One region of the Streptomyces sp. NPDC102402 genome, then DNA from elsewhere that is predicted to be linked to it. Evidence: riboswitches for the same ligand, from Rfam matches in the RefSeq annotation. Region 1 holds a riboswitch; each other region holds the start of a gene.
What was found. A riboswitch is a leader RNA that binds a small molecule or an ion and turns the genes downstream of it on or off. The one in region 1 is predicted to bind cobalamin.

Region 1 (7,298 bases):
AGTGGGCGATCCGTACGGCGTCGGCGAGCACGGCCCTGGCCTGGCGTGCCAGTTCCGCCGGGGGCGGTGTGCCCTCGGGTGGGCGGGGGGCCGGCCGGGTGCGCCGGGTCGTCACGGCCTTACGGGCGGTCGCCTGGGGTCGCGGGCGGACAAGTCGCAGCCTGGAGTCGCGCGGGGTACGGGACGTCACGGGAGCAGTCTTGCCTCTGACGGGCCGAAAGCCCAAACGGAAGCCGTGTCACCAGGGTTCGGCGGGCTTCGGGGCCGGGTCACCAACCGGGCGGTTCCGGCCCATCAGCTCACATCAGGGGCGTGAGGAAGCGCCGGAGCGCCTCTTCGTAGCCGGCCGGGTCGGCATTCCACATCGCCGCATGCGGAGCCTGCGCCACGGAGTGCAGGGTCACCAGGTCGGGCCGGCGTGCGGCGAGTTCCCGGGACGGCTGCCAGGGGGCCAGCGTGTCGTCGGGTCCGTGGACGATCAGGGTGGGGGCGTGCAGGGCCGTCGGCACCGAGGTGTCCAGGAGCGGGGCACCGCGCAGACCGGTCTGCCCCTGGGCCGCGCGGACCGCGAGGGGCAGCAGCGCGGCGGGGACACCCCGCGCCGAGGCCAGCGCCCGCAGGGTGACCCGCCAGTCGAGGACCGGGGAGTCGAGGACGAGACCGCGGACGCGGTCGCGGAGCGCGGAGTTGACGGCCGCGTGCAGGGCCATCGAGGCGCCGGTCGACCAGCCGTGGAGGATCACGCCCTCGGCCCCGTAGCGCACCGCGTAGCGGATGGCCGCGTCGAGGTCGCGCCACTCGGACTCGCCGAGGTGGGTGAGCCCGTCCGGGGAGCGCGGGGCGCCCGGGTCGCCCCGGTAGGCCAGGTCGAGCACCGGGAACTGCTGGTCGTGGAGGAACCCCATCACGTTGAGGGGGTGGTCCCTGGTGGTGCCGAGACCGTGCACGGTGATCACCCAGGTGTCGCGGGCCCCGGGCACGAACCAGGCGGGCAGGGCTCCGAGCTCTCCGGGGACCTCGACCTCCTTGTACGCGAGGCCGAGGGCGGCGAGGGGGTCTCCGCGGTGGAGCTCCGGGGTGAGGCGGACCCGGGTGCCCGGCTTCAGGCTGCCGAGGGTGACGCGTTCCAGCCGGCGTACGACGGTGTCGGCGGAGGCGCCGGAAGAGCCGGGCGGCTGATCCGCCGCCGGGCCGACGACCGCGTGGACGCCCCGGCCGGCCAGGCCGTAGGTACCGGGGCGCAGCGCGGAGAAGGAGCGGGTCAGGGTGACCTGCCCGGCGGCGGTGGCGTGCACCGTGAGACGGCGGTCGGCCGGGAAGGGACGCGGCGAGGACGCCCCGAGGGCGACGTCGCTGGCGTAGCGGCCGGCGGCGACCGCTGCCGCGCCGGCGCCGAGGATCGAGGTTGCGGCCACTGCCGCCGCTGTTGCCTGGCGCACGGCTCCAGTGTCCTGGGCCTGGGCGCCCTCTGCCAGTGGGCAGGGGCCGTACGGAGCGGCGCCCCGGGTTCAGCCGGGCTGGCCGTAGCCCTCCAGGGCCTCCTGCACGTCACGCAGCTGGGCGGCGGAGAGGAGGGCGGGGCTGTGGCCGGGCACGGAGCTCGCGGTGAGCCAGAGCCTGCACATCCATTCGAGCTGGGCGGTGCGGTCGTAGGCCTCGTCGAGGGTGCTGCCGTACGTGACGGTCCCGTGGTTCCGCAGGAGGCAGCCGGTGCGGCCGCGCAGCGCGGTCAGCATGTTGTCGGCGAGCTCCCGCGTCCCGTAGCGCGCGTAGGCGGCCGTGCGGACGGGGCCGCCCATCATGGCGGCGGCGTAGTGGATGAGCGGCACCTCGTGGACGAGGGTGGAGACAGCGGTGGCGTGCACCGCGTGGGTGTGGACGACGGCTGCGGCGTCGCTCTCGCGGTAGACGGCCAGATGGAGCGCCAGCTCGCTGGTCGGGACGAGGCCGCCGAGGACCTGACGCCCTTCGAGGTCGACGCCGACGGCGTCGCCGGGACCCAGGCGGTCGTAGGGAACCCCGCTGGGGGTGACCAGCACGATGTCGCCGACCCGGGCCGAGACGTTGCCCGAGGTGCCGACCACCAGGCCGTCCGCCGCCGTCCGCCGGGCCGTCGCGACGACTCCGTGCCACGCCTGTTCGATCGCGTCCTGCCGCTCGTCACCCATGCGGGGATCCTAGGGGTGGTGACCGATGTCTCTTCCGGGGGACACATCGGGCCGAGGGATGACGACAGGTGCGGGGCCGGCCCCGGCCCACGCCCCGCCCACGCCCCGCCCACGCCCGGCCCACGCCCCGGAGCGAGAGCCTCCGGATGTTCTCCGCGCACACAAGCGGAACCGGCACACACGGTTGGGGTCACCACGCCGCCCTGCCCAGTTCATCTTCCGTTCACCCTGGTTGCTTACGTTCCACGTGCCAATGACGTCGAACGATTGCCTGGGTAAATGGAACACATCACGCTGCTGCTCGCGATCGTGATCGTGACAGCTCTCGTGTTCGATTTCACGAACGGTTTCCACGACACCGCCAACGCGATGGCCACCACCATCTCGACCGGCGCTCTCAAGCCCAAGACAGCGGTGGCCATGTCCGCCGTTCTCAACCTCGTCGGCGCGTTCCTGTCGGTGGAGGTCGCCAAGACGATCTCCGGCGGGATCATCAACGAGAACGGCCTCAGAACCGAGGTCATCTTCGCGGCGCTCGTCGGCGCGATCCTGTGGAACCTGCTGACCTGGCTGGTCGGCCTGCCCTCCAGTTCCTCCCACGCACTCTTCGGCGGCCTCATCGGTGCCGCGGTGATGTCGGCCGGCTGGTCCTCGATCAACGGCGGCACCGTCGTCACGAAGGTCCTGCTGCCCGCGATCGCCGCGCCCCTCGTCGCGGGTGTCGCCGCACTGCTGGCCACGAAGCTGACGTACCGCCTCAACCGGAAGATCACCGACGAGGCCCAGCTGAAGTCGACCGCCAAGGGCTACCGCGCGGGCCAGATCGCCTCCGCGGGTCTCGTCTCGCTCGCCCACGGCACCAACGACGCGCAGAAGACCATGGGCATCATCACCCTGGCCCTGGTCACCGGCGGCGTCCTCTCCCCCGGCTCCAACCCGCCGGTCTGGGTCATCGCCTCCGCCGGTATCGCCATCGCGCTGGGCACCTACCTCGGCGGCTGGCGCATCATCCGCACCATGGGCAGCGGCCTCACCGACCTCCGCCCGCCGCAGGGCTTCGCCGCCCAGACGAGCGCGGCCACGGTCATCCTGGCCTCCTCGCACCTCGGCTTCTCCCTCTCGACCACCCAGTCCTGCTCCGGCGCGGTGATGGGCGCGGGCCTCGGACGCAAGGGGGGCGTGGTCCGCTGGTCCACCGCCACCCGGATGTTCGTCGCCTGGGGCCTGACGCTTCCGGCCGCCGGCCTGGTCGGCGCGGGAGCCGAGTTCCTGACCAAGCAGGGCCCCTGGGGTGTCGCGGTGGTCGCCGTCCTGCTCGTCGCCGGATCGGGCGCCATCTGGCTCCTGTCGCGCCGCAAGCCGGTCGACCACACCAACGTGAACGAGGGCGCCTCCGAACCCGCGGGCGTCGTCACGACCGCCATCGCGGCCGTCAGCCCGCCGCCCGTCGGCGTGGCCGTCCCGGAACTCAAGACCACGATCCCCGCCCCGGACACCCAGGCCGACCCGGCCCGACCGGCCACGGTGTAAGGACAGAACCGCATGAACATCGACTGGGCAGCTCTCGCTTCCGTCTTCGGCGTCAGCCTCGTGATCACCGTCGCGCTCGTCGGCCTCTTCACCCTCGGCATCACGGGCCTCGCCAGGCAGACGTCCACGTCCCAGGGCTCCGGCGCCGGAGCCCTGGCGCGCACCGGCGCGTACGCCTGCTTCGCGCTGTGCGCGGCGGCGGTCGCGTACGGGATCTACCTGATCGTCGCCTGATCACCCGCGCGGACGCGCACCGGGCCGGACACACCGAGGTGTGTCCGGCCCGGTGTGCGTCTCAGCACACTGAAGCCTCGCAGGTCAACGGCAGGTTGACGGGCGTTCACGGGGCGTGGTGGACTGCCGGAGCCATTACGGCGACAGGAGAGGAAGCCGGTGCGAATCCGGCGCGGTCCCGCCACTGTCACCGGGGAGCAGCCTCCACACGGAAGCCACGGCCCGCCACCGCGGACCGGAAGGCCGGAGGACGTGCGGATCCGGGGAGCCAGGAGACTCTCGTCGCCGGTCACGTCGAACCAGGGCGCGGACCCTGAGTGAGGACACACGCCATGTCTGGCTGCCCTGCGTCGGTCGGCGCACCACCTGTCACGAAGGCCCTTCGAGGCGCGACGGCCGGCTGAGCGGTGCGAGCCGACCGCGTCTTCGCGTACGGCGCCGTCGCCGGCCTGATCGGCGACCTGCTGCTCGGTGATCCCCGGCGTGGCCACCCCGTCGCCGCCTTCGGGCGCGCCGCGGCGGGCGTCGAGGGCCGGCTGTGGCGCGACCACCGCGGCTGGGGCGCCCTGCACACGCTCGTCTGCGCCGGAGGCGCCACGGGCGCCGCCGCGCTGGCCGCCCGTGCCGTACGGAACCGTCCCGCCGCCGCCGTGGCACTGACGGCCGCCGCCACGTGGTCCGTCGTCGGGGGTACGTCGCTGGGCCGGGAGGCCCGCGCCATCGGCGGCGCGCTGGAGGCCGGGGACATCGAGCTGGCCCGCGAGCGGCTGCCGCATCTCTGCGGCCGCGATCCGCAGGCCCTGGACGGCCCCGGAATCGCCCGCGCGGTGGTGGAGTCCGTCGCCGAGAACACCTCCGACGCAGTGGTGGGGGCCCTGGTGTGGGGTGCCCTGGGCGGTGTACCGGGGCTGGTCGGCTTCCGGGCCGTCAACACGCTCGACGCCATGGTCGGGCACAAGTCGCCCCGCCACCGGCGCTACGGCTGGGCCTCGGCCCGGCTCGACGACCTGGCCGGCTGGCCGGGCGCGCGGCTGACCGCCGCGCTCGCCGTGGCCGCCGGAGGGCGTCCGCGCGAGGCCGTCCGGGCCTGGCGGGCGGACGCGGGGCGGCATCCGAGCCCCAACGCGGGCCCCGTGGAGGCCTCGTTCGCCGGAGCGCTCGGCGTGCGGCTCGGCGGGACACTCGCGTACGGCGGACGGGTGGAGCACCGGCCGGTGCTGAACGGGGAGGCCGGCCGGGAGGTGCGGGTCGCGGACATCGAACGCGCGGTGCGGCTGTCGCACCGGGTGAGTGTGCTGGCCCTCGCCGTGTGTGCGGCGGGGCGCCTGGCCATGGGACGGAGAGCCACATGAGCGGCGGGCTGCTGGTCGCCGGAACCACATCGGACGCGGGCAAGAGCGTCGTCACGGCCGGGATCTGCCGGTGGCTGGTCCGCCGGGGGGTGAAGGTCGCGCCGTTCAAGGCGCAGAACATGTCGCTGAACTCCTTCGTCACCCGCGAGGGGGCGGAGATAGGCCGCGCCCAGGCGATGCAGGCCCAGGCCGCCCGGGTGGAGCCGTCGGCGCTGATGAACCCGGTGCTGCTCAAGCCCGGCGGTGACCGCTCCAGCCAGGTCGTCCTGATGGGGAAGCCGGTCGGCGAGATGAGTGCGCGCGGCTACCACGGAGGGCGGCAGGAGGCGCTGCTGGGGACGGTCACGGACTGTCTGGAGCAGCTGCGCTCCACGTACGACGCGGTGATCTGCGAGGGGGCGGGCAGTCCGGCCGAGATCAATCTGCGGCGCACGGACATCGTCAACATGGGCATCGCGCGGGCCGCCCGCTTCCCGGTGCTGGTCGTCGGGGACATCGACCGCGGCGGTGTGTTCGCCTCGTTCTTCGGCACGACGGCGCTGCTGAGCCCCGAGGACCAGTCGCTGATCGCCGGGTATCTGGTCAACAAGTTCCGCGGTGACGTGTCGCTGCTGGAACCCGGCCTCGACATGCTGCTCGGTCTCACCGGGCGGCCGACGTACGGGGTTCTGCCCTACGCCCACGGGCTCGGCATCGACGAGGAGGACGGGCTGCGCGTCTCGATGCGCGGGACCGTACGGGAGTCGGTCGTGGCGCCCCCGCACGGCGAGGACGTACTGCGGGTCGCGGTGTGCGCCGTACCGCTGATGTCCAACTTCACCGACGTGGACGCCCTGGCGGCCGAGCCGGGTGTGGTGGTGCGGTTCGTGGACCGGGCCGAGGAGCTCGTCGACGCGGACCTCGTGATCGTGCCCGGGACACGCGGCACCGTGAAGGCGCTCGCGTGGCTGCGGGAGCGAGGACTCGCCGACGCGCTGCTCCGGCGGGCCGCCGAGGGGCGGCCCGTGCTGGGGATCTGCGGCGGTTTCCAGGTGCTCGGCGAGCGGATCGAGGACGACGTGGAGTCGCGGGCCGGTCTGGTCGAGGGGCTCGGGCTGCTGCCCGTACGCGTCCGCTTCGGCCGGGAGAAGGTCCTGGAGCGGCCCGTCGGGTCGGCGCTCGGGGAACCCGTGGAGGGGTACGAGATCCATCACGGGGTCGCCGACGTGCGGGGCGGTGAGCCTTTCCTGGACGGCTGCCGGGTGGGCTCGGTCTGGGGGACGCACTGGCACGGGTCGCTGGAGAGCGACGCGTTCCGGCGGGCGTTCCTGGGCGAGGTCGCGCGGGCCGCGGGGCGGCGGTTCACGGCGGCGCCGGACACCAGCTTCGGGGCGCTGCGGGAGGAACAGCTGGACCGGCTGGGTGACCTGATCGAGGAACACGCGGACACGGACGCGCTGTGGCGGCTGATCGAGGGCGGGGCGCCCGAGGGGCTGCCGTTCCTCGCTCCGGGGGCGCCCGCCGTGCCGGCTCCCCCGCGTGCGGCGCCCGGTGCGGCCGGCCCGGAACGTACTGATGTGATCGCTACAGAGGAGGCTCCGTGAGCACGCCGTATCCCTTCACCGCCATCGTCGGGCAGGACGATCTACGGCTGGGGCTCCTGCTCAACGCCGTCAGTCCCGCCGTCGGCGGGGTGCTGGTCCGGGGTGAGAAGGGGACCGCCAAGTCCACCGCCGTGCGGGCGCTCGCCGCGCTCATGCCGGAGGTGGCGGTCGTGGCGGGGTGCCGCTTCTCCTGCGACCCCGGAGCGCCCGACCCGGCGTGTCCCGACGGCCCCCACGAGGCGGCGGCGGGCGTGTCGCGCCCGGCGCGGACCGTGGAGCTGCCGGTCGGGGCGTCGGAGGACCGGCTCGTCGGGGCGCTGGACATCGAGCGGGCGCTGTCGGAGGGTGTGAAGGCCTTCGAACCGGGGCTCCTCGCCGACGCCCACCGCGGGATCCTGTACGTGGACGAGGTCAACCTCCTCCACGACCAC
Region 2 (7,298 bases), on a different contig from region 1:
GCTCTGCGCGTCGACCATGAGCCAGACCGTCAGGCTCTCGGTACGGTCCTTCGGGTCCTTCGAGGCGTTGTCACTACTGTCCCCACCACACGCCGCGATTCCGGTCATCATCGCTGCGACGCCTACTGCCGCAATGAGCTTGCGCTTCATGCCACACCCTCCTCAGGGATACCAGCAACCCCCCGCCCACCGCGAAGACGTACGCCGGCGCTACCTGTGGGGCTGGGACCTGGTCTTTAATGGTTTAGACCAGTACCGGGAGCTTGGCCTAGACCTTTAGGGGTGTCAAGGGTGTATAAGAAGTGCACTCGCGTCCGTTATCGGACCGACACCTGAGGGAGGGCGACGAGCCGTGACCGGACCGTGCCACCATGTGAGCCGCGACAGACGGAGGAGCCGGTGACGGCAGCAACGCAGCAGTCGGGAAGGCGGGCCATGGGCGCCGACGGGGACAGAGTGACGAGCGAGACCGGTGCGGGTGCGCGTACGGCACGCGTCCCGAAGTACTACCGGCTCAAGCGCCATCTCCTCGACATGACGGGCACCATGCCGCCCGGCACCCCGGTGCCGCCCGAGCGGACCCTGGCAGCGGAGTTCGACACCTCGCGCACCACGGTGCGCCAGGCCCTCCAGGAACTGGTGGTCGAGGGCCGGCTGGAGCGCATCCAGGGCAAGGGCACCTTCGTGGCCAAGCCGAAGGTCTCCCAGGCCCTGCAACTCACCTCCTACACAGAGGACATGCGCGCCCAGGGACTGGAACCCACCTCCCAGCTGCTGGACATCGGGTACGTGACGGCGGACGACACGCTCGCCGGGCTGCTGGACATCACCACGGGCGGGCGGGTGCTGCGGATCGAGCGGCTCCGGCTCGCCAGCGGTGAGCCGATGGCCATCGAGACCACGCACCTCTCGGCCAAGCGCTTCCCCGCGCTGCGCCGTTCGCTGGTGAAGTACACCTCGCTCTACACCGCCCTGGCCGAGGTGTACGACGTCCGGCTCGCCGAGGCCGAGGAGACCATCGAGACCTCGCTCGCGACGCCGCGCGAGGCGGGGCTGCTCGGCACGGACGTGGGCCTGCCGATGCTCATGCTGTCCCGGCACTCGATCGACGGTGGCGGTGAACCGGTGGAGTGGGTGCGCTCGGTCTACCGGGGCGACCGGTACAAGTTCGTGGCCCGCCTGAAGCGTCCCACCGACTGAGACGTCTCTGGACCTCCGGCGCGCGACCGATCCCCCTGTCCCCCCAGGGGGATCAGTCATTTCGGGCGACACCGGACCGTTGCAGGACCGCAATGCGGACGGGGGGTGACGGTGACCGGGCCTCTCGCCTAGATTTCCTGCGCATTACACCAGGTGATCAGCGAGGGGACGGAGTCGCCACATGTCAGAGGAAACCGATGCGCACCCACCGACAGCAACGACAGCACCGACGGTGACACCCGCCAGGGTGGTCATCGCACTCTGCCTGATCGCCCCGTTCGTGGCGATGCTCTGGGTGAGCTCGTACGCGAAGGTCGAACCGACCTTCATCGGCATCCCGTTCTTCTACTGGTACCAGATGCTGTGGGTGCTCGTCTCGACCGCGCTGACCATGATCGCGTACAAGCTGTGGCAGCGTGACCAGCGCGCCCGCAAGGGAGGTGCGTCCGCGTGAAGGACGGCGTCAACGGCGTAGCACTCACCGTATTCATCTTCTTCTTCCTGGCCGTCACGGTCATCGGATTCATGGCCGCACGCTGGCGCAAGGCCGAGAACGAGGCGAGCCTCGACGAATGGGGCCTGGGCGGGCGGTCGTTCGGCACCTGGGTCACCTGGTTCCTGCTCGGCGGCGACCTCTACACGGCGTACACCTTCGTCGCGGTGCCCGCGGCGATCTACGCGGCGGGCGCGGCCGGCTTCTTCGCCGTCCCCTACACGATCCTCGTGTACCCGCTGATCTTCACCTTCCTGCCGCGCCTGTGGTCCGTCTCGCACAAGCACGGCTACGTCACCACCTCGGACTTCGTCCGGGGCCGCTTCGGCTCGAAGGGGCTCTCGCTGGCGGTCGCCCTCACCGGCATCCTCGCCACGATGCCGTACATCGCGCTCCAGTTGGTCGGCATCCAGGCCGTGCTGGACGTCATGGGCGTCGGCGGCGGCGAGAACACGCACTGGTTCATCAAGGACCTGCCGCTGCTGATCGCGTTCGCCGTCCTCGCCGCGTACACGTACTCCTCGGGGCTGCGCGCACCCGCGCTCATCGCGTTCGTCAAGGACGGCCTGATCTACCTGGTCATCGCGGTGGCCATCATCTACATCCCGATAAAGCTCGGCGGCTTCGACGACATCTTCGCCAAGGCGGGCGAGGCCTTCTCCGCGAAGAACGACGCCGCCGGCAAGCCCGTCGCGGGCCTCGTCCCGGGCGACATGGGCCAGTGGGGCTACGCCACGCTGGCACTCGGCTCGGCGCTGGCGCTCTTCATGTATCCCCACTCGATCACGGCGACGCTCTCCAGCCGCAGCCGTGAGGTGATCCGGCGCAACACCACGATCCTGCCGCTGTACTCGCTGATGCTCGGTCTGCTCGCCCTGCTCGGCTTCATGGCGATCGCCGCCGGGATCAAGGTCGACAACGGCCAGCTCGCGATTCCCCAGCTGTTCGAGAACATGTTCCCCGACTGGTTCGCCGGCGTGGCCTTCGCCGCGATCGGCATCGGCGCCCTCGTGCCCGCCGCGATCATGTCGATCGCCGCCGCGAACCTCTTCACCCGCAACATCTACAAGGACTTCATCAAGCCCGACGCCACCCCGGCCCAGGAGACCAAGGTCTCCAAGCTGGTCTCGCTGCTGGTGAAGGTCGGCGCGCTCGCCTTCGTCCTGACCATGGACAAGACGGTCGCGATCAACTTCCAGCTGCTGGGCGGCATCTGGATCCTCCAGACGATGCCGGCGCTGGTGGGCGGCCTGTTCACCCGGTGGTTCCACCGCTGGGCACTGATCGCGGGCTGGGCGGTCGGCATGATCTACGGCACGGTGGCCGCCTACGGCGTCGCCAGCCCGACCCAGAAGCACTTCGGCGGGTCCTCCAAGGAGATCCCGGGTATCGGCGAGATCGGCTACATCGGTCTCACCGCGTTCGTGCTGAACGTCGTCGTGGTGGTCGTGCTGACCTTCGTCCTCAACGCGGTGAAGGCCCCGGCAGGCATCGACGAGACGTCCCCGTCCGACTACACCGCGGACGTGGGCGACCCCGGCGTCCAGGAGAAGCTCCCGCCGGCCACGGTGGGCGCGCCGGGAGGTCACTGACCCACGGCGGCTCCCGAGCCCGAGGAGGCCCCGGCAGGGCGAACAGAACCCCTGCCGGGGCCTCTTCGCGCGACCGGCCCCCGACGGTCCCGGTGCCACGGCCGAATCGGGGGAGCGCCGGTCCGGCACTCTGCGGCACACTGCGCCCATGGACGTATCGATCAGACCGATCCGGGCCACGGAGCACCAGGAGCTGGGCGAGATCACCGCCCAGGCGTATCTCGGTGACGGGCTTCTCGACTTCGGCGCCGAAGATCCCTATCTGGAACAGCTCCGCGCCGTGGACCGCCGGGCGGCCGAGGCCGACGTGCTGGTCGCGGTGGGGGCCGACGGCGACGTGCTGGGCGGTGTCGCCTACGTCCCTCCCGGCAGTCCGTGGGCCGACATCGCCGGGGAGGGCGAGGCGGAGTTCCGGATGCTGGCCGTCTCACCGGCCGCCCGTGGACGGGGAGCGGGCGAGGCGCTCGTACGGGCCTGCGTCGACCGGGCGCGGGCCGCGGGAGGCCTCTCCGGGATCGTCCTGTCGACGCATCCGGCCATGCACGGCGCCCACCGGATCTACCGGCGCCTGGGCTTCGCGCGCTCCCCGGAACGGGACTGGAGCCCACTGCCCGGCCGCCCTCCACTCCTCACGTACCGTCTGGATCTCTGACCTTCGCGACACAAGATGTGGGGGCTTCTTCAATCAGCAGCCCCCACATGTATGCTCGACCTCGCTGTCGTCGCAGGGGAATCCGGTGCGAATCCGGAACTGTCCCGCAACGGTGTGATCGGTGCGCTTTTCCGCACCGCGGAGTCCGAGGACCTGTCGACAGCGCGTCCGGCTCGACCGAACCGGACGACGAGACGTCCGGGCTTCGCGGAGAGCCGGTGGACGCCGCGCACCGTGCTGCCCTCTCCGGGTGCCGTGTCCGGCTGCCCCGTATCCGCAGGCCCTGAGCCCAGCGAGGGATAGCCCCAGTGACCATCGCGCCAGCAGACCCGGTTTCAGCCGCGGAACTCGAAGGCCGCACGACCGACGCGCCCGGGACCGCACTCCTGCGGACCCTGACCGGTCTCACCGCCGATCTGCCCGACACCGACCCCGGACGGGTCGCCGCCGCCGCGCTGCGCGGCCGCAACGCGCGGTCGGACGAGGCAGAGCTGAGGTCGCTGGCCACCGAGGCCGCCGCCGGCCTGATCTCCGAGGACCCGGCCTACTCCCGGCTGGCGGCCCGGCTCCTGACTCTGGCCATCGCGGACGAGGCGGCAGGCCAGGGCGCCGTCTCCTTCTCCGCCTCGGTCGCCGTCGGACACCGCGAGGGCCTGATCGCCGACCGCACGGCCGAGTTCGTCACCCTGCACGCGGACGCGCTGGACGCCCTGGTCGACCAGGCGCTCGCCGACGGAGCGGACGACCGCTTCGGCTACTTCGGGCTGCGGACACTGCACAGCCGGTACCTGCTGCGTCACCCGCTCACCCGTGAGGTCGTCGAGACCCCGCAGCACTTCATGCTGCGTGTGGCCGCCGGGCTCGCCGAGGACACCTCCGAGCACGCCCTGGGCGAAGTCGCCGCGCTGTACGGCCTGATGAGCCGGCTCGACTACCTGCCGTCCTCCCCCACCCTGTTCAACTCCGGCACCCGGCACCCCCAGATGTCCTCCTGCTACCTGCTGGACTCGCCCAAGGACGAGCTGGACTCGATCTACGACCGCTACCACCAGGTGGCACGGCTCTCCAAGCACGCGGGCGGCATCGGTCTGTCGTACTCCCGCATCCGCGCCCGGGGTTCACTCATCCGGGGCACCAACGGGCACTCCAACGGCATCGTCCCGTTCCTGAAGACGCTGGACGCCTCGGTCGCCGCGGTCAACCAGGGCGGCCGGCGCAAGGGCGCGGCAGCCGTGTACCTGGAGACCTGGCACGCGGACATCGAGGAGTTCCTGGAGCTCCGCGACAACACCGGCGAGGACCAGCGGCGCACGCACAACCTCAACCTCGCGCACTGGATCCCGGACGAGTTCATGCGCCGCGTCGACGCGGACACCGAGTGGTCGCTGTTCTCTCCCGCCGCGGTCCCCGAGCTGGTCGACCTGTGGGGCGAGGAGTTCGACGCGGCCTACCGGGCGGCGGAGGCCAGGGGACTGGCCCGCAAGACCATGCCGGCGCGTGAGCTGTACGGCCGGATGATGCGGACGCTCGCGCAGACCGGGCAGGGCTGGATGACGTTCAAGGACGCCTCCAACCGAACGGCGAACCAGACCGCCGAGCCGGGCCGCGTGGTGCACTCCTCGAACCTGTGCACGGAGATCCTGGAGGTCACCGACGACGGCGAGACGGCCGTCTGCAACCTGGGTTCGGTCAACCTGGGCGCCTTCGTCGAAGGCGGCTCGATCGACTGGGAGCGGCTGGACGCCACCGTGCGCACCGCCGTGACCTTCCTGGACCGGGTCGTCGACATCAACTTCTACCCCACCGAGCAGGCCGGGCGCTCCAACGCCCGCTGGCGGCCGGTGGGCCTGGGCGCCATGGGCCTCCAGGACGTCTTCTTCCAGCTGCGCCTGCCCTTCGACTCCCCGGAGGCCCGCGCGCTCTCCACGAAGATCTCCGAGCGGATCATGCTCGCCGCCTACGAGGCGTCCTGCGGCCTCGCGGAGAGGTCCGGCCCGCTGCCCGCCTGGTCCGAGACCCGGGCCGCCCGTGGTGTGCTGCACCCCGACCACTACGACACCGAGCTGAACTGGCCGGAGCGCTGGGACGCCCTGCGCGCCAGGGTCGCGAAGAGCGGGATGCGCAACTCACTGCTGCTCGCCATCGCGCCGACGGCGACGATCGCCTCGATCGCCGGGGTGTACGAGTGCATCGAGCCGCAGGTCTCCAACCTCTTCAAGCGCGAGACGCTCAGCGGCGAGTTTCTCCAGGTCAACGGCTATCTCGTGGCGGAACTGAAGAGGCTCGGCGTCTGGGACGCCCGCACCCGTGAGGCACTGCGCGAGGCGAGCGGCTCCGTCCAGGGCTTCGCCTGGATCCCCGATGACGTGCGGGCGCTGTACCGCACGGCGTGGGAGATCCCGCAGCGCGGCCTGATCGACATGGCGGCGGCCCGTACGCCGTTCCTCGACCAGAGCCAGTCGCTCAACCTGTTCCTGGAGACGCCGACGATCGGCAAGCTCTCCTCGATGTACGCGTACGCCTGGAAGCAGGGGCTGAAGACGACGTACTACCTGCGTTCGCGCCCGGCGACCCGGATCGCCCGCGCGGCGTCGGGCAAGGCCGCCGCCTCCGCCCCCATTCCCGTACAGCAGGCTTCGGCGCCCGACGCGGACGCGATCGCCTGTTCCCTCGAAAACCCCGAGTCCTGCGAGGCCTGCCAGTGATGAGCTCCGACAACGCCAAGAACCTGCTCGACCCGGGCTTCGAACTGACCCTGCGCCCCATGCGCTACCCGGACTTCTACGAGCGCTACCGGGACGCGATCAAGAACACCTGGACGGTGGAGGAGGTCGATCTCCACTCCGACGTCGCCGACCTCGCCAAGCTCTCCCCCGGTGAGCAGCACATGATCGGCCGGCTGGTCGCCTTCTTCGCCACGGGCGACTCGATCGTCTCCAACAACCTGGTGCTGACGCTCTACAAGCACATCAACTCGCCCGAGGCGCGGCTGTACCTGTCGCGTCAGCTGTTCGAGGAGGCCGTGCACGTCCAGTTCTATCTGACGCTGCTCGACACCTATCTGCCCGACCCGGAGGACCGCGCGGCGGCCTTCGACGCGGTCGAGGAGATCCCCTCGATCCGCGAGAAGGCGCAGTTCTGCTTCCGCTGGATGGACTCGGTCGAGAAGATCGAACGCCTGGAGACGAAGGCCGACCGCCGCCGCTTCCTGCTCAACCTGATCTGCTTCGCCGCGTGCATCGAAGGACTGTTCTTCTACGGCGCGTTCGCCTACGTCTACTGGTTCCGCTCGCGCGGTCTGCTGCACGGTCTGGCCACCGGTACCAACTGGGTGTTCCGTGACGAGACGATGCACATGAAC
Region 3 (7,298 bases), on a different contig from region 1:
TCATCGACCTCCTGCGGACCCTGGGCGTGGAGTGGGACTTCCTCGGCCCGGACGGGGTGGTCTTCTCCATGGCCAACGCCGCCGCCTGGCAGTGGATCGGCTACAACATGGTGATCTTCTACGCGGCACTGCAGGCGGTCCCGAAGGAGACCCTGGAGGCCGCCGTCGTCGACGGGGCCGGCCAGCTGCGCACGGCGCTGTCCGTGAAGCTGCCGATGATCCGTTCCTCCGTCGTCCTGACCATGCTCTTCACCGCCGTCGGCGCCATCCAGCTCTTCAACGAGCCGGAGGTCCTGCGCAGCCGCTCGTCCGCCGTCTCCCAGGACTGGAGTCCGGTGATGTACATCTACCAGGCCGCCTTCACCGAACACGACTACGGCCTGGCCGCGGCTGCCTCGCTGCTTCTGGCCCTGCTCGGCGCCGGACTCTCCTTCGTGATCACCAAGCTCGGCAACCGCTGGAAGGAGGCGTGACCATGACCACCGCGACGCCCCCTCGCACCCTGCCGGCCACCCGCTCACCGAAACGCCCCGGGGCCGACCGGCCCTCGCGGATCTCCACACCGTCCTGGTCCTCGAAAGCCCTCGTCACCACACTGCTCGGCATCGTCGCCGTCTACACGCTGATGCCGTTGAGCTGGCTGCTGGTCAACGCGACGAAGAGCAACGGAGACCTGTTCGCGAGCCCCGGTTTCGAGCTCGCCGACTTCAACCTCCTGACGAACCTCTCCGACCTGTTCACCTACCAGGACGGCGTCTTCGGCCGCTGGCTCGCCAACAGCATGCTGTACTCGGTCGTCGGCGCGCTCGCCTCCACCCTCGTCTCGCTCCTCGCCGGCTACGCCTTCGCCACGTACGACTGGTGGGGCAAGGAGAAGCTCTACGCACTGGTGCTCCTGGGCATCCTCGTCCCGCACACGGTCATCTCGCTGCCGATGTACCTGATGGCATCCGAGGTGGGGCTCGTCAACTCGTACTGGTCGGTGCTGATCCCCGGCCTGGTGAACCCCTTCGGCGTCTACCTGTCGCGTGTCTTCGCGGAGACCTACGTCCCCGGCGAAACCCTGGAGGCGGCCCGGATCGACGGCGCGAGCGAGCTGCGCGCCTTCCGCTCCGTCGCCCTCCCGATGCTCTCCCCCGCCTTCGTCACCGTCTTCCTCTTCTCGTTCACCGGCAGCTGGAACAACTTCTTCCTGCCCCTGGTGATGCTGAACGACTCGGCGCTCTACCCCGTCGGCCTGGGCCTGTTCAACTGGAACGCCACGCTTCCCCAGGAGCCCCAGCTCTACTCGTTCGTCATCACCGGGTCGCTGGTGTCCGTCGTCCCGCTCGCCGTCGCCTTCGTATCGCTGCAGCGCTTCTGGCGCTCGGGCCTCACCGCAGGAGCCGTCAAATGACGTCCCCCTCCCCCACCGCCTACCACCGGCCCCGCACGGTGCTCGCCATGGAACCCTCGGTCCGGGACGCGCTCTTCGACCAGGCATCCCTCGCCCGGCTGGTGGCGGTCGCCGACACCGACCCCTCGCTCGTGGTCCACGACTTCGGCGACCCGGCCGTGGCGGACGCGCTCGACGGGGCGGAGGTGCTGCTCACCGGCTGGGGCTGCCCCCCGCTCACCGCCGACGTGCTGGAACGGCTGCCCCGCCTGCGTACCGTCGTCCACGCCGCCGGTTCGGTGAAGCACCACATCACCGATGCCTGCTGGGAGCGGAAGCTGACCGTCGCGTCCGCCGCCGGGGCGAACGCGCTTCCGGTCGCGGAGTACACCGTGGCGGCGATCCTCTTCGCCGGGAAGCGGGTCCTGGCCGCCCAGCGGGAGTACGGCGTCCGGCGCGCCCGGACGAACGCCCTCGACGTCATCGGCGACGCGGGCAACTACGGCCGTACGGTCGGGATCGTCGGGGCGTCCCGGATCGGGCGGCGGGTGATCGAGCTGCTGCGCCCCTTCGACCTGCGGGTGCTGCTGTACGACCCGTATCTGGACGAGGCCGGGGCGGCAGCGCTGGGCGCACACGCGGTGTCGCTCGACGAACTGGCGCGCTCCAGCGATGTGGTGACCATCCACGCTCCCGAGCTGCCGGAGACCCGGGACCTCTTCGACCGGAGGCGGCTCGCGCTGCTGCCGGACGGTGCCACACTCATCAACACCGCGCGGGGCTCGCTGGTCGACACGGCCGCGCTGACCGCCGAGCTGCTGTCGGGGCGGCTCGACGCGGTGCTCGACGTGACCGAACCGGAGGTCCTGCCGGCGGACTCGCCCCTCTACGACCTCCCGAACGTCCTGCTCACTCCGCACATCGCGGGGTCGCTCGGCAACGAACTGTCCCGGATGACGCACGCCGCGCTGGACGAACTGGAGAGGTACGGCCACCGGCTGCCCTACGCCGACCCCGTCCGGGGGGAGATGCTGTCGCACACGGCGTGAACCGCCGGCCACCTCTTCGGGAAGGTGGGTCCGTCCACAGCGCCTGAGCCGTCTCCGCGGCGGGGGTCCCCGACGCGGAGACGTGCGTGGAGCTGCCGGCGGGTACAGGCCGGGCCAGGGGCGGGCGGGGCCGCTCCGGCCCCGCCGCGCCCGCCGTGCGGCGGCCCCGGCGGGGCCGGTCGCGGCGGTGGGCTTCCACGGCCGCGGGCGGCTGGGCGCGCTTGTCATCGCCCCCCACCTGGCACTACTGTCACCACGCCTTGGTGAACGGGAAATCCGGTGTGATGCCGGTGCGGCCCTCGCCACTGTGATCGGGAAGTCCGGCTCCGGCCCTCGCGGGCAGCCACTGGGTCCTTGTGACCCGGGAAGGCGGAGCCGGGCGGTGTCACCCGTCAGCCAGGAGACCGGCCAAGGCACTTCAACCATCCACGAGGTGCTGGAGAGGGTCTGCTGAGCCATGCACATAGCCGAGGGTTTTCTGCCTCCGGCGCACGCGATCGCCTGGGGTGTCGCGTCCGCGCCGTTCGTCGTCCACGGAGTCCGGTCACTCACACGTGAGGTCCGGGAGAATCCTGAGAGCACCCTGCTCCTGGGCGCTTCCGGAGCCTTCACCTTCGTCCTGTCCGCCCTGAAGATCCCCTCCGTCACCGGAAGTTGTTCCCACCCCACGGGCACGGGGCTGGGCGCCATCCTGTTCCGGCCGCCGATCATGGCGGTCCTGGGCACCATCACCCTGCTGTTCCAGGCACTGCTGCTCGCGCACGGCGGCCTGACCACGCTCGGTGCCAACGTCTTCTCCATGGCGATCGTCGGGCCCTGGGCCGGCTACGCGGTGTTCAGGCTGCTGCGCCTGTACGGCGTGCGCTTGATGGTCGCGGTCTTCTTCGCCGCGTTCGTCGCCGACCTGTCCACCTACTGCGTCACCAGCGTCCAGCTCGCGCTCGCCTTCCCGGACCCGGGCACCGGGTTCCTCGGGGCGCTCGGGAAGTTCGGCTCCATCTTCGCGGTCACCCAGATCCCGCTCGCGGTGAGCGAGGGGCTCCTGACCGTGCTGGTGATGCGGCTCCTCGTGCAGTCCAGCAAGGGAGATCTGACCCGGCTCGGCGTGTTCCTCGCCGGCAGGCGGGCCAGGACCGGAGCGGACGAGAAGACCGAGGCGGTGGCCCGATGAACAAGAACACGAAGATCAACGCCCTTCTGCTGCTCGTCGTGGCCGCCCTGGCCGTCCTGCCGCTCGTCCTCGGCCTGGGCGACGGCAAGGAGGAGCCGTTCGCCGGTGCGGACGCCCAGGCGGAGACGGCGATCACCGAGATCGCCCCTGACTACGAACCCTGGTTCTCCCCGCTGTACGAACCGCCCTCCGGAGAGATCGAGTCGGCGCTGTTCGCCCTCCAGGCCGCACTCGGCGCGGGGGTCCTCGCCTACTACTTCGGTCTGCGGCGCGGGCGCCGGCAGGGCGAACCGCGCGCGGGGACACCACAGGGCGGCGGGGATGCCCCCTCCGGGACCGGGGAGACCTCCGCGCGGGGGGCCTGAGCGCGCGTGCTGCCGATCGACGCGGCGGCGCACAGCAGTCGCTGGCGCCGCCGCCACCCCTTCGACAAGGCCGTGCTCGGCCTGGGACTCACGGTGCTGGCGATCTCGCTGCCGCCGTGGCCCGGGGCCGCCCTGGTCCTCCTCACCGCGGTCGTCCTGCTCCTGGGTCCGGCGGGTGTGACGGCCCGCCACCTGTGGCGGGCGTACCGGGTGCCGCTGGGCTTCTGCGTCACCGGGGCGGCGACACTCCTCGTACAGGTCGGCGGGCCCGAAGGGCTCGTCGGCCTGGCCGACGGAGGTCCGGTCCGTGCCGGCGGGCTGCTGCTGCGCACCTCGGCCGCGTCACTCGGTGTCCTGTTGTTCGCCTTCACCACGCCGATGTCCGACCTGCTGCCCCGCCTGGTAGGGGCAGGGGTGCCCGCGGCGGTGGTGGACGTCGCCCTGGTGACCTACCGCATGAGTTTCCTGCTCCTCGACTCGGTGCGGCGGATCCGGGAGGCCCAGGCGGCCCGGCTCGGCCACACCACCCGGGCGGCTTCCTGGCGTTCCCTGGCCGGGCTGGGGGCCACCGCCTTCGTCAGGGCCTTCGACCGGGCGGCACGGCTCCAGTCGGGGCTGGCCGGGCGCGGATACGACGGCACCTTGCGCGTCCTGGTGCCCGAGGCCCGGATCTCCGTCCGGTTCACGGCCGCAAGCGTGACACTGCTCGCGGCCCTCACCGCCCTGACCTTCGCCCTGGAAAGGCTGCTGTCATGAGCGATCCCGTGCTCCTCGCCCTGCGGGGCGCGTCCTTCGCGTACGAGGACGGTCCCGTCGTGCTCAGCGGCCTCGACTTCGAGGTGTGTGAAGGGCGCGCGCTCGCGCTGCTCGGCAGGAACGGCAGCGGCAAGACCACGCTGATGCGGCTCCTGAGCGGTGGACTGCGCCCGAAGACGGGCCAGTTGACCGTCGACGACCGGCCGGTCTCGTACGACCGCAAGGGACTGACCCGGCTGCGCACGACGGTCCAGCTGGTGGTCCAGGATCCGGATGACCAGTTGTTCGCCGCGTCCGTGTCCCAGGACGTGTCGTTCGGGCCGCTGAACCTCGGCCTCCCCGACGCGGAGGTGCGGGCCCGGGTGGACGAGGCCCTCACCGCCCTGGACATCACCGCTCTGGCCGACCGGCCGACCCACCTGCTCTCCTACGGGCAGCGCAAGCGGACCGCCATCGCGGGCGCGGTCGCGATGCGGCCCCGGGTGCTGATCCTCGACGAGCCGACCGCCGGGCTCGATCCGGACGGTCAGGAGCGCCTGCTCGACACGCTGGGCGCCCTCCGCGGCGGTGGCACCACCGTCGTGATGGCCACCCACGACGTGGATCTCGCCCTGCGGTGGGCCGACGACGTCGCGCTCCTGACCCCGGCCGGTGTCCGGGCCGGTCCGGCGCCCGGGACGCTGGCCCGGACGGATCTGCTGCGGGAAGCCGGACTCCGGCTGCCGTGGGGCATCGCGACCACGCAGCTCCTGCGTGCTCACGGTCTGTTGGAGGAGACCGCTGCGGGCCCCCGTACCCCGGAGCAGCTCGCGGCGGACTTCGTCCCGCCGGTCGTCGCCGTCCGGCCCCCCGCGGAGTCCTGACGGCGACGGCCGGAAGGACCGGCGCGGCGCTTTCGGCCGGCCGGTGGGCGGTGCGGGGCTATCGGCCGGCCGGTGCGCGGTGCGGGGCAGGCAGGAAGCCCGTTCGCTCGAAGTACGTCAGATAGCGGGTCAGGACCTCGTCGGTGAGCGGTGGCAGGTGCGCTCCCAGGGCCGCCGCGGCGCCGGCCGTCCGGCGGGAGTCGAAGCGGCGGTGGTCCCGGGCGTCGTGCCTGGGCCGCCCCTCCTCCCCGAGGAACAGTTGGGCCGCGTTGTCGTGCTGTCCCGCGACGAGGGCCTGCCACTGCGACGCGGGCACGGTCCGCAGGTCGTGCCCGAGACGGACCGCCACCTCGAAGACGCGTTCCAGACCGGGCGCGTCCGGGTTGGTGAGGTGGTAGGTCTCCGTGCCGTCCCGCCCTGTCAGGGCGACCGCGACGACCGCGGCACTGACGTGGTCCACGGGCACCCAGTCCGTGGACCCGTACGGCAGGTCCGGCACCGCTCCCGCCTGGAGGCATCCCTTGATGAGCTGCCACAGCAGGTCTCGGTCCTGACAGGCACCGGTGACGGTGTCGCCGCTGATGCGGCCGGGTCGGTGGACGGTCACGGGCAGGCCGCGTCCGCGGGCCAGGGCGACCAGCCCCTCGGCGACCCATTTGCTCTGCGCGTAGCCGTCCGGCAGGCCGGACGGCGGGCCCGTCGGGGTCTCCTCCGTGATGGTGGTGCTGCCCGTGCCGTCCACCGGGGCGTAGACGCCGGTGGTCGAGACGTAGTGCATTCCGGGTGAGGCGGAGTCGGCGAGCAGGCGCAGCAGTTCCTCCGTGCCGGCCACGTTGGCGGCGCGCAGATCGCCGTACCCGGCGGCGAAGTTGACGTGCGCGCCGTTGTGCAGGACGGGGCCGAGCCGGCGGAGCAGGGCTGCCCTGGTCTCGGGTGAGAGCCCCAGCCCCGGGGCGGCGAGGTCGCCCGGCACGGGGTGGATCAGGTCCGCGTACCGGGGGCGCCAGAGGCCGTAGTGCTCCAGATTGGCCCGCAGCCGCTGGGCAGCGCGGCGCTCGTCCCCGGCCCGTACGAGGCAGTCGACCGGGCCGTCGGTGGTCTCGATGAGGTCGCGCAGGAGGAAGGCGCCGAGGAATCCCGAAGCGCCGGTCAGGAAGGGCCGGGCGCCGGGGCGGAGGGCTCTGCGGGCGGCCGGGGCCTCCGGAGCGGCGACGGAACGGCCCGTACCCGTGATGTCCGCGGGCAGCCTGACCTCGGCTGCGAGGTCGAGCGCGACGGAGTGGCCCGGGTCCTCCTCCCCGGCGGCGCGTCCCAGGAGGCGGTCGACGCCCTCGACGGTCGGTGCCGCGAACAGGGCCCGGAGGCTGAGGCGCCGGCCGCAGAGTTCGTCGATGCGCCGGGCCAGGGTGACGGCGAGCAGCGAGTGGCCGCCGAGGGCGAAGAAGTCGTCCGTGACGCCGACCTCGGGCACGCCGAGCGTCGTGGCGAACACCTCGCAGAGGACGCGCTCGCGAGCGGTGCGGGGCGGCCGCCCCGCGGCGGGTGCGATGTGGTCGGGCGCGGGGAGGGCGCGCCGGTCCGTCTTGCCGTTGGGCGTGAGGGGCAGGGCGTCGAGACGCACGCAGGCGGCGGGGACCATGTGGTCGGGCAGGAGCGTGGCGAGGTGGGTGCGGGCCTCCGTCTCGGACGGGCCCGCCACTCCCTCCGCGGGCACCGTGT
Region 4 (7,298 bases), on a different contig from region 1:
ATGCCGGCAGCCGCAGCTGGATCCCGGAGAAGGATCACGAAGAACCGAGTCCCATCAGCCCGTCCTCCAACCACACGAGCCCGGAGGGTCAGGCCGTGATCGACATCTTGCGCGCCCGAGGCCTTGAAGTGCACGACCGCGGTCGCGTCCCCCGTGACGTCCGCGTCGCACCGCTCGGCACCGACCCTGTCCCAAGGCAACCGACCGCCATCCAGATCGCCAGCGGCCACAAGCAGCAGCTCTACGTCTGCCCGACATCGCCGGAGCATCCCCACACCGAGCTGATGCAGTAGCCGCTGTGGCGGAGGTCTCCACGACGGTCGGCGTTCGATCTCGAGACCTACAGGCAGCGCATCACCGTCGACCGGTGCATCAACCGCCTGAAGCAAGCGGCCACGGCATCGCCACGGGCCGCGAGAAGACCGCGACCAACTACCCGGCCCAGACTCCATATCGCTGAGATCTTCCTCTGGACTGCCGGCTGACTCAGAGAAGGTGTGTGGTGTCAGACGAGGTGGAGCGCTCGCTCACCCCGTTGTCAGACGCTGCTGGCAACATGCCCGCTATGAATGCCACGTTCACCACCCCGCCGAGGCCGTTCGACATCACCGCGCTCTTCCCCCAACTGGCCCCGCTGGCGCGCACGGCGACCCGGCTGCACCCGCGGCCCGGATCGCCGACCGTGCACGACAGCTCCGTCGGCGGGCCGCTCCTGTGGCCCGCCGACGAACCGTGGCCGCACTGCGAAGAACCGCACGACAAGCATGCGGCGCTCAGGATCAACTCCCCGGACGACATCCGGCTCCAGCGCCGCGTTCTCACCGCAGCAGCCGAGCGCCTGTACCTCGACCCCCAGGCACCCGAGTGGACCCCCGAAGAACAGGAGACCTTGGATCTGATCAGGGCGGGCCGCCCATGGTTCGACGGCCCGATCCCTCTCGTGCCCGTCGCCCAGTTGTACGCCCGCGACATCCCCTTCCCCTGCCCGCCGGACGCCGACCTGCTCCAAGTCCTGTGGTGCCCCTTCGATCACGAGATGGCGCACCCGAAGACCGCCCTCTTCTGGCGGTCCTCCGCCACCGTCACCGACGTCCTCGACGCACCGCCCGAGCCGCCGATCGTCCAGGACGGCTGGTACCTCCCGGAGCCCTGCTCATTCTCACCGGAGCAGATCACCGAGTATCCCAACCCCATGGAGCTGGACAAGGAGATCCGGGACCAGCTGGACGACATGAGCCGCTGGGAGACGATCGACCCCGCGCAGTACAACGCATACGCCGACGATCCGGGCGAGCTCTACCTGAACAACCTCTGCACCGCCCCCGGCTGGAAGACCGGCGGCTGGACCCTCTGGAGCCCCACCGACCCCGTCGACCGCGCCTGTTTGGAGTGTGGCACCGAGGCGGTCCCGCTCCTCACCATCGCCTCATGGGAAGGGGACGGTGGCAGCGCGACCTGGACCGCCAAGGAGGACCGGCCGACCCCGGGCCCGCCGCCCCTCGGCGCCCGGGACGGCAACTTCACCTTGATCGACATCACCGGCGGCAACAACCTGCAGCTCCACGTTTGCCCGTCCTCCCCCTACCACCCCCACTTCGAACTGCTCCAGTGAGCCGTCGCGGAAGTCCTCCGCACCACCGTGCAGGGCCGATCGGCACCCAGCCCAGCGGCCTTGCACAGCATGATCCAAACAAGAGTCCCTAGCCCTCGGTGCCGTCGGGGTGGATCCTCAGCAGACAGGTATCCATGATCCACCCGCGCTCGGCGCGGGCCTCGGCGCGCACCCGGCGGATGCGGTCGGAGACCTCGTCGAGCGGTCCGGAGACCAGGATCTCGTCGGGGGTACCGATATAGGCGCCCCAGTAGATCCATATGCCGCTGCCGGCAAGGTGCCTGAAGCTTTCGTGGGCGTCGAGCATGACGACGATGTCGCCGTCGTCGTTCGGGAGGCTCTCGGAGAGCCGTCGGCCGGGAGTGATGTGGACCGGCCGGCCGACCCGGTTCAGACTGATGCGGTGCCGGGCCGCCAGAGCGGAGACGCTGCTGATCCCGGGAATCACCTCGTAGGAGAACGCCACCTCCTCGCGGGCCCGGATGTCATCGAGGATCGCGATGGTGCCGTCGTACAACGAGGGGTCACCCCATACAAGGAACGCACCGCACTGCCCCGGGGCCAGTTCTTCGCGAATCAGCTCCTCGCAGACGTCGGCACGCCGACGACGCCAGTCGTGAACCGCGTCGGCATAGCCCGCGACCTGTTCCTGGGAGCGGTCACGCCGGGGATCGTCGGCCTCGACGACGCGATACGGCGTCGTCACGTGCTCATCGAGGATGTCCCGTCGCAACCGGGTGAGGGAGTCCTTCCCGTTGCCCTTGCCCAGAACGAAGAAGACATCCGCTCCGCGCATGGCCTTGACGGCGGCCAACGTCAGATGGTCGGGGTCACCGGCTCCGATGCCGATGACCAGAAGACGCCTGAGCCCGGTACTCATCCGGTGGTGTTCCTCTCATGGGCATCCTGGCCTTCCCGCCGGGGCCGCCGCACCTGGGGTGAGCCGAGGAGCGCTGTGACGACCTCATCGAGGTCGGGGGACTTCTCCACTGCTCGCTGTGCTGCGGCCGGGGCGCCTGAGGGGCGCCCCGGCCTTCGGAGTGTTCCGGTCAGCAGGCGGGCAGTTCGCCTCGGACCGTGCGTGCCGCGGTGACGAGGTTCTCGAGTGACGCCCTGGTCTCGGGCCAGCCTCGGGTCTTGAGGCCGCAGTCGGGGTTGACCCAGAGCCGTTCGGCGGGGATGGCCTTCAGCCCCTTGCGGAGCAGTGCGGCGGCCTCCTCGGCGTCGGGCACGCGCGGCGAGTGGATGTCGTACACGCCGGGACCCGCCTCGCGCGGGTATCCGTGTGCCGCCAGCTCGCGGGCGACCTGCATGTGGGAGCGGGCGGCCTCCAGGCTGATGACGTCGGCGTCCAGGTCGTCGATGGCCTGGACGATGTCGCCGAACTCGGCGTAGCACATGTGGGTGTGGACCTGGGTGTCCGGCCGTACGCCGCTGGTGGTGAGCCGGAACGACTCGGTCGCCCAGGCCAGGTAGGCGGCGTGGTCGGCCGCACGCAGGGGCAGGGTCTCGCGCAGAGCGGGCTCGTCGACCTGGATGACCGAGGTGCCCGCGTGTTCCAGGTCGTTCACTTCGTCGCGCAGTGCGAGTGCGACCTGGCGGGCGGTGTCGCCCAGAGGTTGGTCGTCGCGGACGAAGGACCAGGCGAGCATGGTGACCGGGCCGGTGAGCATGCCCTTGACGGGCCGGCCGGTGAGCGACTGGGCGTACGTCGTCCAGCGCACCGTCATCGGTTCGGGGCGGGAGACGTCGCCGGCCAGGACCGGCGGGCGGACGTAGCGGGTGCCGTAGGACTGGACCCAGCCGTGCTGCGTGGCGAGGTACCCCGTCAGCTGCTCCGCGAAGTACTGCACCATGTCGTTGCGCTCGGGTTCACCGTGGACCAGGACGTCCAGGCCGGTCTTCTCCTGGAAGGCGATGACGTCACCGATCTCGGCCTTGATGCGGTCCTCGTATCCGGCGGTGTCGATGCGTCCGGTCCGCAGGTCCGCGCGGGCGGTGCGCAGTTCGGCGGTCTGCGGGAACGAGCCGATGGTGGTCGTCGGCAGCAGGGGGAGGCCGAGGTGTGCGCGCTGGGCGGCGGCCCGCTCGCCGTAGGGCTGGGAGCGGCGGCCGTCGGTGTCGGTGATCGCGGAGGCCCTGGCCCGTACTGCCGGATCGCGGGTGACAGGAGAGTCGGAGCGGGAGGCGAGGTCGGCGCGGTTGGCGGCGATCTCGGCGGTCACCGCGCCGGTGCCCTGGGACAGCCCCTTGGCCAGGGTGACGATCTCGGCGGTCTTCTGCCGGGCGAAGGCGAGCCAGCGCAGGATCTGCGGGTCGATGTCCTTCTCCGGCGCGGTGTCCAGGGGGACGTGCAGCAGGGAGCAGGACGCGGCTACATCGACCCGGTCGGCGAGGCCGAGGAGCGTGGCGAGGGTGGCCAGGGACTTCTCGTAGTCGTTGATCCAGATGTTGCGTCCGTTGACGACACCGGCGACGAGCCTCTTTCCCGGGAGCCCGCCGACGGCGGCGAGGTCCCGGAGGTTGGCTGCGGCCGCGCCGGTGAAGTCCAGCGCCAGGCCCTCGACCGGGGCCTTCGCCAGAACAGGGAGAGCCTCGCCGAGCCGGTCGAAGTAGGACGCGACGAGCAGCTTGGGGCGGTCGGTGAGGGCGCCGAGGTCCCGGTAGGTGCGTGCGGCGGCGTTCAGCTCGGCGGATGTGCGGTCCTGGACCAGAGCGGGCTCGTCGAGCTGCACCCACTCGGCACCGGCGGCGCGGACATCGGCGAGCACCTCCTCGTACACCGGCAGGAGGCGGTCCAGAAGGGTGAGCGGTTCGAAGTCGGCCGGTGCTCCGGGTGCGGGCTTGGCGAGCAGAAGGTAGGTGACAGGGCCGATGAGCACGGGCCGGGCGGTGTGTCCGAGCGTGAGGGCTTCCTTGAGCTCGGAGACCTGCTTGGAGGAGTCCGCGGTGAAGACGGTGTCCGGGCCGAGCTCGGGCACGAGGTAGTGGTAGTTGGTGTCGAACCACTTGGTCATCTCCAGCGGGGCGACGTCCTGGGTTCCGCGCGCCATCGCGAAGTAGCCGTCGAGAGAGTCGGCGTGGACGGCCTCGCGGTGCCGCTGCGGGACGGCGCCGACCATGACGCTGGTGTCCAGGACGTGGTCGTAGTAGGAGAAGTCTCCTGTGGGGAGCTCATGGATGCCGGCATCCGCCAGTTGCCGCCAGTTGGACCGGCGCAGTCCGGCTGCCGTCTCCTGGAGGGCGGCGGCGGTGATCCGGCCCTTCCAGTAGCCCTCGATGGCCTTCTTCAGTTCCCGGTTCGGGCCCTGGCGGGGGTAGCCGTACACGGTGGCTCGTGCCGCCGCGGCCGCGGGCTTCGCTGTCACGGAAATCTCCTTCGCGAGATGACTCCTTGAGATCCCGGAGACAGGACACGGACGCGAAGGGATGACGCACCGGACGGAACACGTGCACGCCCTCGGCGTGAGGTTCTGCCTGGTATGTACGCCGACCCGCCCACGAGGTCACCGGGATATCCGTACGCGAGTGGTCGCGTACGGGCAACGGGCAGGTCTTCGGACTCGCGGGCACATCTGCCGGGGCAGACTCCTACTGGCCGTCGCTTCCCGGATCCGTCCGGATCCAGTGCTCTTGACGGCGGTCGTTCCCACTCACCGCTGCGGGGCAGTCCCGGATTCCCACCGGGTTCCCTCTTGCGACGCGTCTGCCTGGCGGGCAGGGCGAACCAGCTGCACCGGCCACCATAGAGGGTCGAGCGCTCCTCGGACGTCGCCGTCCAGATCCCCGGGACGTGACGTGAGCCACCGGGGCCGTCCGGCGGGGAGCGCAAGCGGGGCGGGCAGCAGACCACCGTCCGCCGCCCGCCCTCCTCCACAGCACCGCCGAGCCTCTCGGCCCGGCAGCGACCCGGTGTTCCTCAGGCGTGGAACCCGCGACCGATCCCGCCACCTGCCACAACGCCCGTTGCCGACCGGAGGAGATGGCCGCGGCCGTGCCCACTCGGCATCTGTGAGATCGCCCCGCCCCATGCTCACCTCAACGATCCGGGCACGGAGGCCGTCACGTGGGCAGCACGCCCCCTGCGTACCGGCCGCTCTCCGGACTGGAGAGGAACACCCGGCGGCCTGGCAGATCGACTTCCCGGACGACGACGGCAATCTCATCTCCGACCTCGAAGCCCTCTGCCGGACCCGCCGCAGGGCGCCCGTCGATCTCTCTGGACGGGACCAGCCCCAAGATTCCGTCCTCGAGCTCGACGAAGATGCCGATGGGAACCACCTTCGCAACCGTCCCGCGGAATTCCTGGCCACCCACCGTGCGTTCGGCGAAATCCTGGAAGGGGTCGCGCTCCAGTGCCTTCAAGGACAGCCTGGCCTCGGCGTTGTAGGTGTCGAACCCAAGGAACTCGCAGGCGACACGCTGCCCCACCTGAACAACATCGGTGGGATGATCGAAGCGCCGCCAGGACAGTTCGGGGATACCGAGGAACCCGACACCGGGCAGGGTGGGATGATCAGGCCCGTCGTCCAGGGCCACGAAGACCCCGAACCGTTCGACCGCCGCGACGGTGCCGGACAGGATGTCGCCGCAGTGCAGGGACTCCAGGAACGCCCAGAGTTCCGGGCTCTCAGACTGCCGATCCATACCCGCAACCCTGGCACACGACGTCATGTGCCAGCCATGTCCGCAAGCTGAAGCGACCGCCGCGGTCACGCCGTTCGATCCGACGGACCGTGGAAGGCCGGCCGCAGCGATTCACACAGGCCCTGGTGGAACTGCTGTTCCTGGGTGGAGCCGGTCAGCGCGGTGGTGGAGGAGGCCGGGTTGACTGCCGTAGAGATCTGGCCGAAGCAGCCGGTGCCGACCTCACGCTGTGCTGCACCGCGCTGAAGCCGTACTCCTGTGCTGCGAACCCGTGCTCCTGGATGTCGACGTAGGCGGTCATGCCGTGCTCGGCGTAGCCGCGGGCCAGGTGGATCATGCCGTGGACGAGGGAGTGGGATCCGGCCTGGGCGATCAAGTTCCGGACGCCGTCGGAAGCCGGAGTACCGAGAACGGGTTCAGCCTTGGAAGAACCCGATGAGCTTCGGCGCGAGTTTCTTGGGCGCCATGACCACCGCTCCGTGATTGAGGCCCTGGAGCGTGTGATGGCCGGCGTCGGGCAGCACCTCCGTGACCGCCCGCGCGGCGCTCTGGAAGCCGTCCGGGCTCTTGGACCCGGTCATGACCAGGGTCGGTGCAGTCGCGGGCGACCACATCCCGGCGGTGAGGGGTCTGCCCTGCTGGGTGTCGCCCATGACCGCGATGTCGTAGGGCAGGGTAGGGGCCATCGCCTTGAGGTTCGACCACACTCCGGGCATCAGCCGCATCGATCCGACCATGAACGCGGGCATGCCCTGGGCCTTGGTCATGAAGACCTTGACCGCCTCGCCGCGCCGGTCCTCGGCGATCAGACCGTCGATGTGCCGTGCGAAGTCCCGCGGCGGTCCGAAGTCGCCGGGGGCGACGGCGAAGGGCGGCTCGTAGAGCGCGAGGCGCTTGATGTCCAGGCCGGCCGCGGCTGCGCGCAGAGCGAGTACCGCACCGGACGAACTGCCGAACACCGAGGCAGAACCGCCCGCATGCTCGATCAGCGCCGCGATGTCGTCGATCTCGCGCCCCACCGTGTAGTCGGCGTTGTTGC

Region 2: it holds a riboswitch for cobalamin, as region 1 does, so the genes downstream of both, ACIRJR_RS09085 (ribonucleoside-diphosphate reductase subunit alpha) here and ACIRJR_RS24170 (cobalamin biosynthesis protein) in region 1, are expected to answer to the same signal.
Region 3: it holds a riboswitch for cobalamin, as region 1 does, so the genes downstream of both, ACIRJR_RS20055 (energy-coupling factor ABC transporter permease) here and ACIRJR_RS24170 (cobalamin biosynthesis protein) in region 1, are expected to answer to the same signal.
Region 4: it holds a riboswitch for cobalamin, as region 1 does, so the genes downstream of both, metE (5-methyltetrahydropteroyltriglutamate--homocysteine S-methyltransferase) here and ACIRJR_RS24170 (cobalamin biosynthesis protein) in region 1, are expected to answer to the same signal.

Annotation. Positions count from the first base shown of each region.
Region 1 is NZ_JBIWKR010000008.1:310,965-318,262, reverse strand. Features, by position in the region: gene ACIRJR_RS24195 (hypothetical protein) at 1-115, opposite strand, end outside; gene ACIRJR_RS24190 (alpha/beta hydrolase) at 300-1,439, opposite strand; gene ACIRJR_RS24185 (class II aldolase/adducin family protein) at 1,509-2,168, opposite strand; gene ACIRJR_RS24180 (anion permease) at 2,448-3,698, shown strand; gene ACIRJR_RS24175 (hypothetical protein) at 3,711-3,932, shown strand; cobalamin riboswitch at 4,081-4,211, shown strand; gene ACIRJR_RS24170 (cobalamin biosynthesis protein) at 4,340-5,284, shown strand; gene ACIRJR_RS24165 (cobyric acid synthase) at 5,281-6,867, shown strand; gene ACIRJR_RS24160 (putative cobaltochelatase) at 6,864-7,298, shown strand, end outside.
Region 2 is NZ_JBIWKR010000002.1:916,357-923,654, reverse strand. Features, by position in the region: gene ACIRJR_RS09110 (sugar ABC transporter substrate-binding protein) at 1-150, opposite strand, end outside; gene ACIRJR_RS09105 (GntR family transcriptional regulator) at 436-1,200, shown strand; gene ACIRJR_RS09100 (DUF3311 domain-containing protein) at 1,487-1,654, shown strand; gene mctP (monocarboxylate uptake permease MctP) at 1,651-3,285, shown strand; gene ACIRJR_RS09090 (GNAT family N-acetyltransferase) at 3,434-3,937, shown strand; cobalamin riboswitch at 3,977-4,113, shown strand; gene ACIRJR_RS09085 (ribonucleoside-diphosphate reductase subunit alpha) at 4,246-6,642, shown strand; gene ACIRJR_RS09080 (ribonucleotide-diphosphate reductase subunit beta) at 6,642-7,298, shown strand, end outside.
Region 3 is NZ_JBIWKR010000006.1:184,744-192,041, reverse strand. Features, by position in the region: gene ACIRJR_RS20070 (carbohydrate ABC transporter permease) at 1-473, shown strand, start outside; gene ACIRJR_RS20065 (carbohydrate ABC transporter permease) at 476-1,396, shown strand; gene ACIRJR_RS20060 (hydroxyacid dehydrogenase) at 1,393-2,424, shown strand; cobalamin riboswitch at 2,647-2,852, shown strand; gene ACIRJR_RS20055 (energy-coupling factor ABC transporter permease) at 2,882-3,595, shown strand; gene ACIRJR_RS20050 (energy-coupling factor ABC transporter substrate-binding protein) at 3,592-3,960, shown strand; gene cbiQ (cobalt ECF transporter T component CbiQ) at 3,967-4,716, shown strand; gene ACIRJR_RS20040 (energy-coupling factor ABC transporter ATP-binding protein) at 4,713-5,579, shown strand; gene ACIRJR_RS20035 (amino acid adenylation domain-containing protein) at 5,638-7,298, opposite strand, start outside.
Region 4 is NZ_JBIWKR010000009.1:242,853-250,150, forward strand. Features, by position in the region: gene ACIRJR_RS25645 (hypothetical protein) at 1-293, shown strand, start outside; gene ACIRJR_RS25650 (hypothetical protein) at 566-1,612, shown strand; gene cobF (precorrin-6A synthase (deacetylating)) at 1,701-2,492, opposite strand; gene metE (5-methyltetrahydropteroyltriglutamate--homocysteine S-methyltransferase) at 2,662-4,980, opposite strand; cobalamin riboswitch at 5,143-5,359, opposite strand; gene ACIRJR_RS25665 (S1 RNA-binding domain-containing protein) at 5,675-6,259, opposite strand; partial or broken gene ACIRJR_RS25670 (isocitrate lyase) at 6,385-6,632, opposite strand; gene ACIRJR_RS25675 (alpha/beta fold hydrolase) at 6,676-7,298, opposite strand, start outside.